One region of the Mesorhizobium waitakense genome, then DNA from elsewhere that is predicted to be linked to it. Evidence: predicted binding sites of a transcription regulator. Region 1 holds the regulator's gene; the other holds the start of a gene.
What was found. The regulator PhoB, encoded in region 1, activates phosphate uptake and scavenging genes when phosphate is short. The targets are predictions, from matches to a motif close to TGTCATNNANCTGTCAT.

Region 1 (9,217 bases):
CCCTCCGCGCTTGCAAACGCCTTTTCGATCGCCGCAAGGTCGTCGAAATGCAGCGTTCCGATCCGATGAACATTGGAGGTTCCTACCGGCGTTGCGATAGGGCCGTCATTGACCTCGTATTTCCTGAGACCTGGAATCTTCTTGGCGAGAGGCACGTGGATTTCGAAGTAGTGTCGGTCAAATGCCTCGACGTTCTCCGGTGTCGGGTAAATCACGACCATCCGAGCCATTGCGGTTCTCCTTTGTTGCTTGTGTGAGGCATTCTTACTTGTGTGTTTCGCTCAACACCGCCGAGCCCATGATCGAGTCCAGGCTCGCCAGCTCCAAGATCTTCGGGAAATAGGCTTTCATGCGCGGATCGCTGCGCATCGCCTCGACGGCTGCGGGGGTCTCCCACTCGGAGTAGATGACGACGCCGGCGCCGTCTTGCGCCGCGATCAGCCGGGTCGTCTTCCAGCCGCGGAGCGTGCGGACCACCGTATCGGTATTCAGCTTCAAGAGCGCGATCAGCGCATCCTGCTTCCCGGGTTTGACCTTCAGCAGATTGATCAAGATGACGGACTCGTCGGACATGGCATGTCTCCTTCTGTTCGGACACACCAAGGACGATCCGACGGGAAGAAACGGATCGAGACGTAGAAAGATTTTTTCGGAAGATCCGCTGGAGTTCTAGGCGGCGATCTTCAGGGCGCCTGGCCCGGGAATGGCGCCAGGCGGGCATTTACCCAGAATGATCATGCCGAGCACCTCGTCCTGGGTCACATCGGTGGTGCGCGCGGTGCCGACGACCTGGCCGTTCTTCATGACACAGACCCGATCGGCTAGCTCGAACACGTCGTGGATGTCATGGCTGATCAGGAAGATGCCGATGCCGTCGGACTTGAGCTGCTTGACCAGTTCGCCGACCTGCGCCGTTTCCTGCGGACCAAGTGCCGCCGTCGGCTCGTCCATGATCAGGATGCGCGCATTGAACAGGATCGCGCGCGCGATCGCCACCGACTGCCGCTGACCGCCAGACAGCTTGATCACCGGCTCCTTGAAGCGCTGGAAGCGGGGATTGAGCCGGCCCATCACCTTGCGCGCCTCGGCCTCCATCGCAACGTCGTCGAGCGTACCCCAGGCGGTCATCAGCTCACGGCCGAGAAACAAATTGGCGGCGGCATCGACATTGTCGGCCAACGCCAGCGTCTGGTAGATCGTTTCGATGCCGTATTTCTTGGCGTCGCGCGGGTTGGAGATCGATGCCTCCTCGCCGTTGACGAAGATATGGCCCGCGTCGCGCTTGTAGGCGCCGGACAGGATCTTGATCAGCGTCGACTTTCCGGCGCCGTTGTGGCCCAGCAGCGCCACGACCTCGCCGGGGAAAAGGTCGATCGAGGCGTCGTCGACGGCGCGGATGCCGCCAAAGGCGATCGAGATGTTGCGCATATCGATCAGCGCAGTGCCGGTGGGTGCGGTCTTGTCTGCCATAATCCTTGTCCTCCCCTAGACGCGCTTGCGATAGACGGTATCGAGCCAGACCGCGACGACCAGCACGGCGCCGACGACGATGCTCTGCAACGGCGAGTCGATGCCGAGCAGCACCATGCCGGACTGCAGCGACTGCATCAGCAACGCGCCGAGCATGGCGCCGAGCACCGTTCCGGAGCCGCCGGCAAGCGAGGTGCCGCCGATGACGGCGGCGGCGATCACCAGCAGCTCGTCCAACGTGCCCAGCGCATTGGTCGAGGCGTTGAGGCGGGCCGACGAGATCGCCGCGCTGATCGCGGCTAGTACACCCATGATCATGAACACCTTCATGGTCACCCAGCGGGTGTTGATGCCGGCGAGATTGGCGGCCTCCGGATTGCCGCCGATGGCAAAGACATAGCGGCCGAAACGGGTGCGCTTGGTAATGAAGGTCATGACGATACCGACCGCGACCGCCATCAGTACCGGTATGGCGATGCCGTGGGCGATGAACAGCCCGCCTTCGGGAATGGTGATGCCGTTCTGCTGTGCATACTGGCGCACGATGCCGATTGGCCACGGATAGGAATTGGCGATCCAGACGGCCCCGAGGATGGCAGCGCAACTGACCACACCGAGAAAGGTTTCCGCCCACACGGGGCGCAGTGGAAAGTTGAACCGTTTGCGCTGCGACCGGCCGTTGAGCAACGCGAAAGCGACAGCCACGCAAGCGACGATGCCGATGATCCAGCTGGCGGTGGCGCCGATCGAGCCTCGCGGTCCGCCGCCCATCAACTGGAATGTAGCGTCGAGTGGCGCGACCGTGCGCCCGTTGGTGATCAGCCATGCCATGCCGCGCCAGACCAACAGACCGCCTAGCGTCACGATGAAGGCAGGAACTTCGAGATAGGCGATGATGAAGCCCTGGAAGGCGCCGATCACAAGACCGAGCATCACGCCGACGACCAGTGCGATGATCCAGAGCCAGGGATTTCCAAGCTGGAAGCCGATGACGCGAATGAGGAATTCGGCTTGCGCCACACCCATGATCATACCGATCACGCCTTCGACGGAACCAACCGAAAGGTCGATGTTGCGCATGACGATGACCAGCACCATGCCGGTCGCCATGATCGCGACCGAGGAAGTCTGCACCGACAGGTTCCAGAGATTGCGCGGCGTCAGGAAAAGTCCGCCCGACAGGATATGAATGCCGACCCAGATGACCAGCAACGCACCGACCATGCCAAGCATGCGCGTATCGAGTTCGGTCGCCTTGAGGAAGCGTCCGACGGCGCTCAATTCGGATGCACGCGCCCGGTCTGCGGGCGTATTCGCGGCAGGCGTGTTAGAGGCCGTGTCGGTCATGATGTCCTCCCACCGGTTTGCCGTCTGGCGCGGATGCCGGAACCACGATGCTATTTGCTTTCCGCGATCATTTGAAGCGGAATGCCCCTTGAGAAACGCCGCGGCCCAGGGGCCGCGGCGCTGAGATCGAACTGGGATCCCGTTCGGTTTTAGTTGCAGGCCGCGACGGTGCCGGCGGCGACGCCTGCACAGACTTCGTCCTTCTTGATCCAGCCAGCGTCGATGACGACGTTGAGATTGTCCTTGGTGATCGCGATCGGGGTCAGGAACAGCGAGTTGGTCTCGTTGCCGCCGGGCGTGGTGAACTTCACAGCGTTCGGGATCTTGTCCAGGGCAGTGCCAGCGGCCAGCTGCGAGGCGATCTCGGCGGCGTTCTTGCCGAGTTCGCGTGCGTCCTTCCACACCGACACGGTCTGTGTGCCGAGTGCGACGCGGTTCAGTGCGGCATGGTCGCCGTCCTGGCCGGACACCGGAACCGATCCTGCCAGCCCTTGCGCCGTCAGCGCGGCGACGACGCCGCCGGCGGTGCCGTCATTGGCTGCCACCACGGCATCGACCTTGTTGTCGTTGGCGGTGAGGAACTGTTCCATGTTCTTCTGGGCATTGGCGGGCAGCCAGCCATCCGTATAGGCTTCGCCGACATTCTTGATCTTGCCGCTATCGATGGCTGCCTTGAGCACTTCCATGGAGCCGGCGAACAGGAAATCGGCATTCGGGTCGGCGCCTGAGCCCTTGATGAAGACGTAGTTGCCTTCCGGCTTGACCTTGAACACTTCGCGGGCCTGCATGCGGCCGACTTCCTTGTTGTCGAAGGTCAGGTAGAACACGTTCTTGTTCTCGATCAGCCGGTCATAGCCGACGACCGGAATGCCTTCGTCCAGTGCCTTCTGGACCGCCGGGCCGATGGCCGAGGCATCCTGCGCGAGGACGATCAGCGCGTTGGCGCCCTGCGAAATCAGGCTCTCGACGTCGGTGAGCTGCTTGCCCGGATTGGACTGCGCATCAGCGGAAATGTATTTGTCACCAGCCGCCTCGATGGCCTTCTTCATCGCCGCTTCGTCGGTCTTCCAGCGCTCTTCCTGGAAGTTGGACCACGAAACGCCAATGACCTTGTCCTTCGCCTGCGCGACCGACACCAGCGTCAGCGACATGGCGACACCCGCCAGGATGGCGGCTGTGAATTTTTTCATAATATCCTCCCTGCGCCGCGTATGGCGCGACCAAACTGACCCGTAGGCCGGCACAGAGGCTCTATTTTTTCGAGCCTCGAAAAAATAGTGATCCAACGCCCGAACGCTGTCAACATCGATTCTGATGGATTTTGACGTCTCTCCGAGTTTTTTTCGAGCTCCGGAATAAATAATGACAGGATGGTGGGGTTCTGCCAGAATTTGGCTTGGCGCATGTCGCCCCAAAGGTGCGCAGCGGTTTTTGGGCAACGACACGCGGAGAAACAAGTGCCTGAAGCGCGTCGCGCTTTCAGGCTTCGCTGATGGCCTTCGGGAGGCGCGAAAGGCTGCAGCGACCGGGAGGATGTGAAAAAGCATGTCGGTCGGAATCCGCCACGACGATCTGCGCCGCCGCAACCGGGCGATGGTGATTGCGGCCGTGCGCCGCGCCGGACAGCCGTCCCGCACCGAGATCGCCGCGACCACGGGCCTCAGCCATTCGACCATATCGGCGATCTCCTCCGACCTTATCGGCGAAGGCATCCTGACTGAGAGCAAGCCGAGCGAGGCCGGATCGCTCAAACGCGGCCGGCCGCAGGTCGGCCTCGGCCTCAATCCGGAAGCGGCGGCGGTGATGACCGTGGTGCTGTCGCTGAACTTCCTCTCGGTCGCCGTCATCGACTATGCCGGCCAGGTGATTGCCGAGGAACAGCGCCGGCTGGACACGCTGACAATGCCGCGCGACGCGCTGGTCGGTGAATGCGTTGCCATCGTACGCCGCCGTCTCGAAGACCCCGATCTCGACGTCCGCAGTGTCGCCCGCATCGCGTTGGCGATCCAGGGCATCACCGACACACGTGCCCGCGCCATGCTGTGGTCACCGATCACGCCGCACACCGACATCGCCTTCGCCGACATACTCGAGGACGAGTTCGGCATCCCCGCCACCATGGAGAACGACTGCAATATGATGGCGATAGCGTTGCGCTGGCGCGACCCTGATCGCTACCGCGACGACTTCATCGCCATCCTGTTGTCGCACGGCATCGGCATGGGTCTGGTGCTGAAGGGCGAGCTGTTCACCGGCACCCATTCCTCGGGCGGCGAGTTCGGCCATATGATCCATCGGCCCAACGGCGCGCTGTGCCGCTGCGGGCGGCGCGGCTGCGTCGAGGCCTATGCCGGCAACTACGCCATCTGGCGCAACGCAAGGCAGATGAGTGAGGACGCTGAACCGGTCGCCGATGTGAGTGACGCTGACATGCGCGCCCTGGCGACCGCGGCCCGCGAAACGGATGGACCCGAGCGCGAGGCTTACCGCAAGGCCGGCGAGGCACTCGGCTACGGTCTCGGCAGCCTGTTCGCGCTGATCGATCCGGCACCAGTCGCCATGGTCGGTGCCAGCGCCGCGGCCTTCGACCTGATCGAGCCGGCATTGCGCGAGGCGATTGCGCAGACCGCCGGCGGCCAGCATTCGCAATCAATTTCCTTCGACACCGAACCGAACGAACTGCCACTGATCCGCGAAGGCTGCGCCACGCGGGCGCTGACCTTCGTCGACCAGGAGATTTTCGCGCCCGGCACGCAGGCGAGATCCGGCCTTGGCGGCAAGAACGTCGCGTGAATAGCGCGCCGGGATGTGTTGAGATCCAGGTCAGGCCGAGTCGAGAATGGCGGGTTCCGAGAACCGGAACGGAGCGGACATTTGGGTCCGTGAGTACCGGAAGCGCAGGAAACTGCCGTTCGCGGGCTGGCATCACCTGAATATCAGCATATCCCTAATCTTCCCGGATTGCGTAGCCCGCCCCACGGATGGTGCGGATGACATCGGGCATGCGGCCATTGTTGACCGCCTTGCGCAGCCGGCCGACATGCACGTCGACTGTGCGTTCGTCGATGTAGATCGTCTCGCCCCAGACATTGTCGAGCAACTGGCTGCGCGAGAACACACGGCCGGGATGGCGCATCATGAATTCGAGCAAGCGGAATTCGGTCGGTCCGAGCCGGATCTCGCTCTTCTTGCGATAGACCCGGTGCGATTCACGATCGAGCACGATGTCGCCGACCTTGAGCACACTGGACAGCACTTCCGGCTTGGCGCGGCGCAGCAGCGCCTTGACCCTGGCTATGAACTCGGGCGTCGAGAACGGCTTGACCAGATAGTCGTCGGCGCCGGTCGAGAGGCCGCGCACACGATCGCTTTCCTCGCCACGCGCGGTCAGCATGATGATCGGCAGCCGCTCGGTCTCGGGCCGCATTCTTAGCCGGCGACAGAGTTCGATGCCGGACACTGCTGGCACCATCCAGTCGAGCACCAGCAGGTCAGGCACGTTTTCCTGGAGGCGGATTTCGGCTTCGTCGCCGCGCGTCACCACCTCGACCTGGTATCCCTCGGACTCGAGATTGTAGCGCAGGAGCACGCCAAGCGGCTCCTCGTCCTCCACCACCATGATGCGTGGCGCGATCATCGACTGGTCACCCCTGCCGTCATGCCGCCGGCGCGGACATTGCCGTCTCGTCCTGCTTCGGACGATTGGCGGGCAGCTGCGTACCGGTCAAAACATAATACGCATTTTCCGCGATGTTGGTGACGTGATCGCCGATGCGTTCGAGGTTTTTGGCGCAGAACAAGAGATGCGTGCAGGCGGTGATGTTGCGCGGGTCTTCCATCATGTAGGTCAGGAGTTCGCGGAACACCGAGGTGTATTTGACGTCGATGCGCTCGTCGTCGGCGCGCAGCTTCGCCAGCGCCGCGGCGTCGCGCGCTGTATATTCCTCGATGACGCCCTGCACCTGGATCAGCACCAGCTGCGCCATTGCGTCGATGGAGTGCGACAGGTCGCGCGGGGTGACACTGAGGCCGACGGTGCCGACGCGCTTGGCGATGTTCTTGGCAAGGTCGCCAATACGCTCGAGGTCGCCGGCCATGCGGATCGAACCGACGACATGGCGCAAATCGTCGGCCATCGGCTGACGCTTGGCGATCAGTGTGATGGCGCGGTCGTCGAGCTCGCGCTGGCGCGCGTCCATGATCGCATCGTCGGAGACGACGCGCTGCGCCAGGGCGTTGTCGGAATTCAGCAGCGCCTTGGTGGCGCCGCCGACCATCGAGCCGGCGAGGTCGCCCATGTCGCGGATCAGCCTGCTGATCTGTCCGAGATCCTCGTCGAAAGAAGCGACTGTGTGTTCGCCCATGATCTTAGTCCTCGTATGCCTGAGCTCAGCCGAAGCGGCCGGTGATGTAGTCCTGCGTGCGCTTCTCGCGGGGCGACGTGAAGATCTTCTCGGTGCGGTCGAACTCGACCAGTTCGCCCAGATACATGAAGGCGGTCTGCTTCGACACGCGCGCCGCCTGCTGCATGTTGTGGGTGACGATGACGATCGTGTAGTCGGCTTGCAACTCGTCGATCAGCTCTTCGATCTTGGCGGTCGACAGCGGGTCAAGCGCAGAGGCCGGCTCGTCGAGCAGGATGACTTCCGGCTTCACCGCCACGGTGCGGGCGATGCAGAGTCGCTGCTGCTGGCCGCCGGAGAGGCTGAGGCCGCTGGCGTTGAGCTTGTCCTTGACTTCGGTCCACAGTGCGGCGCGCTTCAGCGCCTGCTCGACACGGCCGTCCATCTCGGACTTGCTGATCTTCTCGTAGAGCCTGACGCCGAAGGCGATGTTTTCATAGATCGACATCGGGAACGGCGTCGGCTTCTGGAACACCATGCCGATCTTGGTCCGCAGCAGATTGAGGTCCTGCGAGCGGTCGAGAACGTTCTGGCCGTCGAGCAGCACCTGACCCTCGGCGGTCTGCTTGGGATAGAGTTCGTAGATGCGGTTGAAGACGCGCAGCAGCGTCGACTTCCCGCAGCCCGAAGGTCCGATGAAGGCCGTGACGCTGCGCTCGGGCAGCGACAGCGTGATGTCCTTCAGCGCCTTGCTCTGGCCGTAGTAGAAGTTGAGGTTCTTGACCTCGATCTTGGCCTTGCCGGCAATTGCCTCGGCGGCGATCGTCATGTCTGGAGACAACATCTGGCTCATTTGTCCTCTCTGCGTCCGGTCAGGCTGCGAGCAAAGATGCTGAGCGCGAGAACCGTCAATGTGATGATGAGTGCACCGGTCCAGGCCAGTTGCTGCCATTCCTCGTAAGGGCTGAGAGCGAACTGGAAGATGGTCACAGGCAAGCTGGCCATCGGCGCGTTGAGATTGCTCGACCAGAACTGGTTGTTGAGCGCCGTAAAGAGCAGTGGCGCCGTCTCGCCGGAGATACGGGCGATCGACAGCAATATGCCGGTGACGATGCCGGAAAGGGCGGCGCGGTAAGCGACCGACTTGATGACCACCCAGCGCGGCGCGCCGATCGCGGTGCCGGCTTCACGCAACGCGTTCGGCACCAGGTTGAGCATGTCCTCGGTGGTGCGAACGACGACCGGGATGACCAGGATGGCAAGCGCGACGGCGCCGGCGATCGCCGAGAAATGCCCCATCGGCCGGACCATCAGTTCGTAGACGAACAGGCCGATGATGATCGACGGCGCCGACAAAAGGATGTCGTTGATGAAGCGCACCACGGTGGTGAGCTTCGAAAAGCGTCCGTATTCGGCCATATAGGTGCCGGCCAAAACCCCGATCGGCGTTCCGACAACGACGCCGATGATGGTCATCACGATGCTGCCGTAGATGGCGTTGAGCAGGCCGCCGGCATCGCCGGGCGGCGGCGTCATTTGCGTGAACACCGCAAGATTGACGCCGGACAGGCCCTTGTACAGCAGCGCGCCGAGGATGAGCGCCAGCCAGGCAAGTCCGATGCCCGCGGCGGCGACGCACAGCGTCATCATCACGGAATTCTTCCTCTTGCGGCTCTGATGAAGCGATGTGGCTGTCGACATCGGTCAGGCTCCCGTGCGGGCGTCAATGCGCATCAGCATGTAGCGTGCGATGGCGAGGATCAGGAAGGTGATGACGAACAGGATCAGGCCGAGCGCCACCAGCGAAGAGGTATAGAGATCGCCGACGGCTTCGGTGAATTCATTGGCGATGGTCGCGGAGATCGTCGTTGCCGGCGCGAACAGCGAGGTGCTGATGCGGTGCGCGTTGCCGATCACGAAGGTCACCGCCATGGTTTCGCCGAGCGCGCGGCCGAGGCCGAGCATGACGCCGCCCATGATGCCGATCCTTGTGTAGGGAATGACCACGCGGCGGGTCACTTCCCAGGTCGTGCAGCCGATGCCGTAGGCGGACTCTT
Region 2 (7,070 bases), on a different contig from region 1:
CGCTTCACGGCCCCGTTGGTGCTGCTTATGCGGTCAAGGCATCTTGCAGTTCGGGCTGTTCGAAAAGCGTATGAAGCTCGGAAGCCGGCATTGGACGGCCAAAGAACCAGCCCTGGACATCCGTGCAGCCATTCTCCCTGACCAGCCTGAACTGGTCCTCGGTCTCGACGCCTTCCGCGGTCGTGGTCATGCCGAGCGTGGCACCGAGTTCGGCGACGGCCTTGACGATTGCCCGGCTTTCCCCGCTCTCGCACATCAGGCTGACGAAGCTGCGATCGATCTTGATTCGGTTGAACGGGAACGACCTGAGATAACTCAGCGAGGAATAGCCGGTGCCGAAATCGTCCATGGCGATGCTGATGCCGAGGTCGCGCAGGCTATACAGCGTCTTTATCGTGTTTTCATTGTGCGCCAGCAGCACCGATTCGGTGATCTCCAGCTCGAGCCGTGACGGCAGCAGGTTCGAAGCCGCGAGCGCCGCGGCAACCTGAAGCGGCAGCCCCTGCTGTTTGAACTGGGCGGGCGAGAGATTGACCGCGACCTTGACGGGCAGGGGCCATTTGGCGGCGTCGGCGCAAGCCCGCTGCATGATCCACTCGCCAAGCGCGTCGATGACGCCCGTCTCCTCGGCCATCGGGATGAATTCCGCCGGCGGCAGCAGGCCGAGCCGCGGATGGTTCCATCGCACCAGGGCTTCGAAGCCGGTGAGTTTCGAGGTCTTGGCGTCGTGCAGCGGTTGATAATACACGACGAACTGCTCGTTTGTGACGCCGAGAGCCAGTTCGGATTCGAGTTGGCGCCGCTCCTGCAGTCTTGCATCCATTCCCGGCTCGAACGACCTGCAGGTGCCGCGGCCTTCCATCTTGGCTTTGTACAAGGCCAGGTCGGCATTGCGGATGAGGATTTCCGATCTTTGTCCGTCGTCCGGGAAGACAGCGATGCCGATGCTGCTGCCGATGTTGATCTTGTGGCCCTGGATCAAAAATTCGACGGCCAGGGCGTGAATGACCCGGCTTGCCAGCACACCCGCCTCTTCGTCGCCATCGATCAGGAGCTGGAGGATGACGAACTCGTCTCCCCCGGTTCTCGCAACCATGGCGGTTTCACCAGCCTGCTGCTTCAGGCGCCTCGCCACCGCACCGAGAACCTCATCGCCGATTGGATGGCCGAGCGTGTCATTGACCGGTTTGAAACGGTCGAGATCGACGCAATGGACGGCCAGCTTCTCGCCGTCCCTGAGGCTTCTCAGTGCCTCGTCCATCGTGTCGGCCAGGAGGCCTCGGTTGGGCAGGCCGGTGAGAATGTCATGCGTGGCAAGGTGCTGGATCTCGGCGGTGCGTTCCTCGACCCGCCGCTCCAAAGTCTCGGCGGCATTGGTCTGCATCATCATTGTGCGCCCGATCGCATACCAGCAGACCAGCGCCAGCAGCGTGACCACCGCGACCGCCGCATAACCGGCCAGTTCGAATTGCCGCACGGACAGGGCGTCCATGTTGCTGTCGTATCTGCTGTTGGGGAAACCGGCCCAGAGACGCCAGGCGCTTCTGGGATCGTTGAGCGAGAGCGGGATGACTTCGGAATAGAGCAGATTGGGGTCGGCCGCCGTGAAGGCACGGGAATCCGCCGCCAGGGCCGTCGACATCTTGTGCTGGTCGGATTCAAATCCGTAGCCTGAATTGACGATGACATAGTCGCTGCTCGGCAACAGTTTTCTCAGTGCCGAGGTGAGCATGATTGCCGAGACGGAGCCGCGCAGGCTGCCATCCTGGCCGAAGACCGGGACCGAAAGGATGAAACCGGAGCGATCCGCGTCATTGCCGGTGTGGATGAAATCTGTGTTGTCGCAGGTGATGAGCTCCTTGGTGCCAATGATCGGCACATTCAGCCCGTCAATGGCGCTCGAATTCGGATAGTTCGCCTTCAGCCAGGCGAGCTGTTTGGCCAGTTCCTGGTACTCATAGGTCTCGACCTCTTCGGCGGGCCGGGTCAGCGCGTTCTCGTCAAGCTTTGCGGACTTTGCGGCTGCGGCGGCATCGGACCGCGCCCTGGCATTCACGATCAGCTGGTCGAACTGGAGGATCGGCTCCTCGAGCTTTCCGGTCACGGCATCGAAGCGGTCGGGGTCGAAATCCAGCGGCAGGAAGTAGACCTCGGAAATGGAGACGTTGTTGGCGAGATTGTTGTAGATCTGCTGGATTGTCGCGCGGCCCTCGTCGCCGAGGTTCGTGCCATGCCGGTCGAGGTTTCGGACGCTTGGCAGGTAGCTCAGCGTCCGCACATTCTCGTAGACGGCCCGCAAGGCGTCTTCGACCGTCTTGGCGGTTGTCCTGGCGGCCGCCTGGGAGTTCTCGATGTAGCGTTCCTTGGCAAGCGCGAAGTTCCGCTGGGCGTCGATATGCAAGGCCGCCAGCATCGCTGCGCCGGTCACAAGGATCACAACAAATCCGACTGCTCGCCAGAATGCGTTCATCGGCGTCCCACCATCAATTGGTAAGGGATACTTCAGAGCAGTTTAGGAAGCGCTAATGAGGAAGCGCCAATACCAATGCCCTTCCTTGCGGCCCCAGCGCCGTCACACACCAAATCCGACAAGATCCGGAAACCTGTTTTGCGGGTGCGAGAAAGCGGGATTGGCATGCGCAAGGTCCAGGCAATCAGTTCGCCGGTACCGCCCCGGCCTGCTGATCGGCATCAGTCAGCGTATGCAGGAAGGCGACGATGTCGTCGATTTCGGGGTCGGTCAGCGCAGGCTTGTCGCCGGGCTGCTTGCCGAAGGGCGGGTCCTTGTTGAGATTGGCCCAGTAAGGCTTTGGTAAATCGTCGTTTTTCCGGATCGTTCCGTCGGTGTTTTGGGGATACCAGTGGCCGGGATCGCTGTCGCGGCTGGCATAGAAAGCGACCGCGTCGCGCAGCGTGTGGAAGTAGCCGTTGTGGAAGAAGCTTTTGCGCAGCGCGACATTGCGCAGCGTCGGCGTGCGAAACAGGCCGCAATACTCAGCCCGGCCATGGAAGTCGGTACGCAGCGGCCCGCATAGGCCGAGATCGAAATAGGCGGGATCGGCATTGGCCGGGATGGCCGGATTGCGCGGTACGGCGACGGCGATCAGGCCGAAATCGGTGAACTGCGGCGGCTCGCCGTCATTGGCGGGTTCGCTCAGGTGGCAACTGGCGCAATTGCCCTTGGTTTCGTCCTCGAACAGCGCGCGCCCGCGCAATTCCTGCGCCGACAGCGTCGCCTTGCCGGCGAGAAAGGCGTCGTAGCGGCTGGAATAGGGGTAGAAGTCGGTGCTGCTCTGCTCGAAAGTGCCGAGCGCCTCGGCGGCGGCGTCGAAGGCATCGTCCGGGTGGTCGAACACGGTGTCGCCGAAGGCGGCCTTGAATTCATCGGCATAGGCGGTTTTGCGCAACCCGGCGGTGACGGCGCCGGCATCCTTGTTGGCCATCTCGAATGGCGACAGCAGCGGGATCTTGGCCTGGTCGCGGCCGCCGTCGGCGCGGCCGTCCCAGGTCAGGCCGCCGGTCGGGCCGTTGTCGACACTTTCGTCGCCTTCATCCTCGGAATCGTAGAAATGCTCGGTGAAGGCGGGTGCCGCCTGGAGGTAACGCAGCGACGGCACGGCGCGCAGTCCGGGCTGGTCCAGCTTCGGACCGCCCATCTCGACCGGTGCGGCCGACGCCGGACCGAAGGCATGGCGCGGATCATGGCAGGACGAGCAGGATTGTCTGCCTGAGGCCGACAGCGACGGGTCGAAGAACATCTTTCGGCCAAGCGCTGTCAGCGCCTGCGCCCGCGCGAAGGCATCCGCGCGCGACATCGGTCCGGGATGGACACTGCCGCTACCAGCGCTGACGGCGTTGCCGGACAGGATCGTGGCGAGGCCAAACATCGATGCCGCGGCGGTCACGATCATCAAGCCTTTCCATCGTCTTGCGGTCATAAGGTTCAGTCCGATTTGTTCCGGAATTAGGTCCGCACTGCAACGGATTGATGACCGGTCCACCCGCTCACGCAACCGTGTTCGGATGGGCGATAAATGTCACAAAGATGACAAAGCATCGACCTAGCGTCCGAAGCCATGGCTCGTCGCCCCCAAGCCATGCACTGCCCTCTAGCCATCACCCTAGCCATGAGGACCTCCCATGACGCGGTTCACGCTTTTCACCTCGCTTTGCCTGGCCGGCACGGCGCTGGCCTCGATTCCGGCTACAGCCAATGCAGCCCCTCCCGGCTACGGCAAGATCGACACCGTTGTCGTCATCTATGCCGAAAACCGCAGCTTCGATAATCTCTATGGCGGCTTCCCCGGCGCCAACGGCCTGGCCAACCTTTCGGCCGGCCAGGTGCGCCAACTCGACCGCGACGGCAAGCCGCTGAGCGAACTGCCGCCGGCCTGGGGTGGCCTGACCGCCAAGGGGGTGACGCCGCCGGTGACCGAGGCGCAGTCGGCGCATCTCAGCAATGCCAGCTTCGCCATCGACGACGCCAGCGGCTTCAACGAGAAGACCTCCGTCATCACCCGCGACCTCTGGCACCGCTTCTATCAGGAGCAGATGCAGATCGATGGCGGGAAGAACGACAAGTTTGTCGCCTGGGCCGATTCAGGCGGCCTGGTGATGGGCCACTATGACGGCTCGGTGCTGCCGATGTGGGCGGTGGCGAAGAAATACGTTTTGGCCGACAATTTCTTCCAGGGCGCCTTCGGCGGCTCCTTCCTCAACCATATCATGCTCGCCTGCGCCTGCGTGCCGGTCTATCCCAACGCCGACACCAGCCCGGTCAAGGGGCAGATCGCCGTGGTCGAGGCCGATGGCACGACGCTGAAGGTCGCCGACAATTCGCCGGCCTCGGCCCTCGGAGGCGCGCCGAAATTCGTCAATGACGGCGCCATCACGCCAGACTTTTACGCCGTCAATACCATGCAGCCGCCCTATCAGCCGAGCGCCAACAAACCGGCCGAAGGCGGCGACAAGGCACTTGCCGATCCGGCGCAGCCGACCACGCTACCGCCGCAGCACGACATCACCATCGGTGATCTGTTGTCTCTAAAGGGCGTCAGCTGGGCCTGGTATTCCGGCGCCTGGCAGGCAGCGCTCGACGGCAAGAACGCGACGCCGGTGCCGAACTTCCAGTTCCATCACCAGCCATTCAACTATTTCGCGGCATACGCGCCTGGCACGGCCGCGCGGGCCGAACATCTTAGGGATGGCGGCCTCGACGGGACCGAATTCATCAAGGCGATCGACGACGGCAAGCTGCCGGCGGTGAGTTTCTACAAGCCGCAAGGCAACCTCAACGAGCATGGCGGCTACGCCGATGTGGCGAGCGGCGACCAGCATCTCGCCGACGTCGTCTCGCATCTGGAGAAAAGCCCGCAATGGAGCCACATGCTGGTGGTCGTCACCTATGACGAGAATGGCGGTTTCTGGGACCATGTCGCGCCGCCGAAGGCCGACCGTTGGGGGCCGGGCAACCGCATCCCCGCCTTCATCATCTCGCCCTATGCGAAGATGGGTACTGTCGACCACACGCAATACGACACGACGTCGATCCTGCGCTTCATCACCGCACGTTACGATTTGCCGGTGCTGACCGGCATCGTCGCCCGCGACAAGGCGCTGCGCAACAACGACCAGCCACCGATGGGCGACCTGAGCGCGGCGCTCGATCTCAGCCGGTGAGTCAGGGTCAGGCAGGACCTCAGCGCGGCGAGCTGCCTTTGGCCTAGCCGCCTGATTTCCGGATCAGGTCGCGGCCGATCGGCTTCGGCGCCTCGCTGCGCAGCACCAGAGCCGTGGTGACCGCGCCGTGGCGGGCCACCGCGTCGACGATGGTTTCAAGCTGCGCCGGCGAGGGGACGACCACTTTCAGGATGAAGCAGTCTTCGCCGGTCAGCCGGTGCACCTCGGTGATCTGCGGCATCTCGGCGAACTGCTTCAGGCAGGGCCGGATGTGCTCATGCGTGGTGCGCACCCGGATGATCGCCATCATGCCGAGGCCAAGTGCGGCGGGATCGATCACCGCGGTGTAGCCGGCGATGACGCCGCGCTCCTCCAACCGTTTCACCCGCTCGGAGGTCGACGGCTGCGACAGGCCGACCCGGCGGCCAAGCTCGGACATGCCGATGCGGCCGTTTTCTTGCATGGCTTCGACAATAGCGATATCGGTCGGGTCGAGCGGCGCGCGCTCTTCGTTGCTTTTCATTATCACCTTGAATCCATCGGAAATGCCGCGGCTTTTCCGATGATTTCCCATTCCCGGGATCGTGGCAAGACGCCACCATGCTCCTTCAAGAGATAGGAGCAAGGCGACATGACGCATTTCATCATCCTGCCCGGCAGCGGCGGCTCGGGCCCAGCCCACTGGCAATCGCGCTGGGAAAACGCCAATCCGGCGATGCGGCGGTTCCAGCCGTCGAGCTGGGACCTGCCTGATTTCACCGACTGGCTGGCGGCGCTGGAGGCTGCCGTGATCGAGGCACCAGAGCCGCCGGTACTGGTCGCACACAGCCTGTCCTGCCTGCTGATCGCGCATTGGCAGAAGATCTCGCGGCGCCCGGTCAAGGCGGCGTTGCTGGTCGGTGTTCCCGATCCGACGGCGGCCGTGTTCCCGGCCTACGGCATGGCCTTTGCCAAAATTCCCGAGGGCCGGCTGCGCTTTGCCTCGCTTGTGGTGACCAGCACCAACGATCCCTATGGCGCGCCGGACTATGCAGAGGCGAGGCGAAGCAGTGGGGCAGTGGCATGGCCGTCATCGGCCCGTTCGGCCACATCAATGTGCAGAGTGGCCTGGGCGACTGGCCGGAAGGTGTTGCGCTTCTCGACGGTCTGGTTTCGAAGGCTCGAGGCCAGCGTCAGCCGCCATTCACCAGGGCAAGGATGAGTTTTTGCAGATTGCCGCCCTGGCCGAGTTCGATGCGGTCGAAATCGCGGCTCGCCTGCCGCTGTGCCTGAGACAGTTCGGACAGGCGCTTCGTCATCTCGGTGCGGATCTTGCTGCATTTGGGATCATCGGCGGCGCTGAGGCCGACGGTCGCCGCCTCGATCTTGCGCACCATGTCGACGATGGTCGC

Region 2: the regulator PhoB is predicted to act here: its motif matches at 4,035-4,051, upstream of AC07FD_RS36880 (acid phosphatase).

Annotation. Positions count from the first base shown of each region.
Region 1 covers NZ_JBWKME010000089.1:56,022-65,238, forward strand. Annotated here, with positions in the region: gene AC07FD_RS18765 (EthD family reductase) at 1-230, opposite strand, end outside; gene AC07FD_RS18770 (putative quinol monooxygenase) at 265-573, opposite strand; gene AC07FD_RS18775 (ATP-binding cassette domain-containing protein) at 670-1,470, opposite strand; gene AC07FD_RS18780 (sugar ABC transporter permease) at 1,486-2,817, opposite strand; gene xylF (D-xylose ABC transporter substrate-binding protein) at 2,967-4,007, opposite strand; gene AC07FD_RS18790 (ROK family protein) at 4,363-5,610, shown strand; gene phoB (phosphate regulon transcriptional regulator PhoB) at 5,765-6,454, opposite strand; gene phoU (phosphate signaling complex protein PhoU) at 6,474-7,181, opposite strand; gene pstB (phosphate ABC transporter ATP-binding protein PstB) at 7,207-8,013, opposite strand; gene pstA (phosphate ABC transporter permease PstA) at 8,010-8,861, opposite strand; gene pstC (phosphate ABC transporter permease subunit PstC) at 8,865-9,217, opposite strand, start outside.
Region 2 covers NZ_JBWKME010000203.1:50,935-58,004, forward strand. Annotated here, with positions in the region: gene AC07FD_RS36870 (putative bifunctional diguanylate cyclase/phosphodiesterase) at 26-2,470, opposite strand; gene AC07FD_RS36875 (cytochrome-c peroxidase) at 2,655-3,887, opposite strand; gene AC07FD_RS36880 (acid phosphatase) at 4,141-5,679, shown strand; gene AC07FD_RS36885 (Lrp/AsnC family transcriptional regulator) at 5,723-6,202, opposite strand; partial or broken gene AC07FD_RS36890 (RBBP9/YdeN family alpha/beta hydrolase) at 6,311-6,840, shown strand; gene AC07FD_RS36895 (DUF922 domain-containing Zn-dependent protease) at 6,852-7,070, opposite strand, start outside.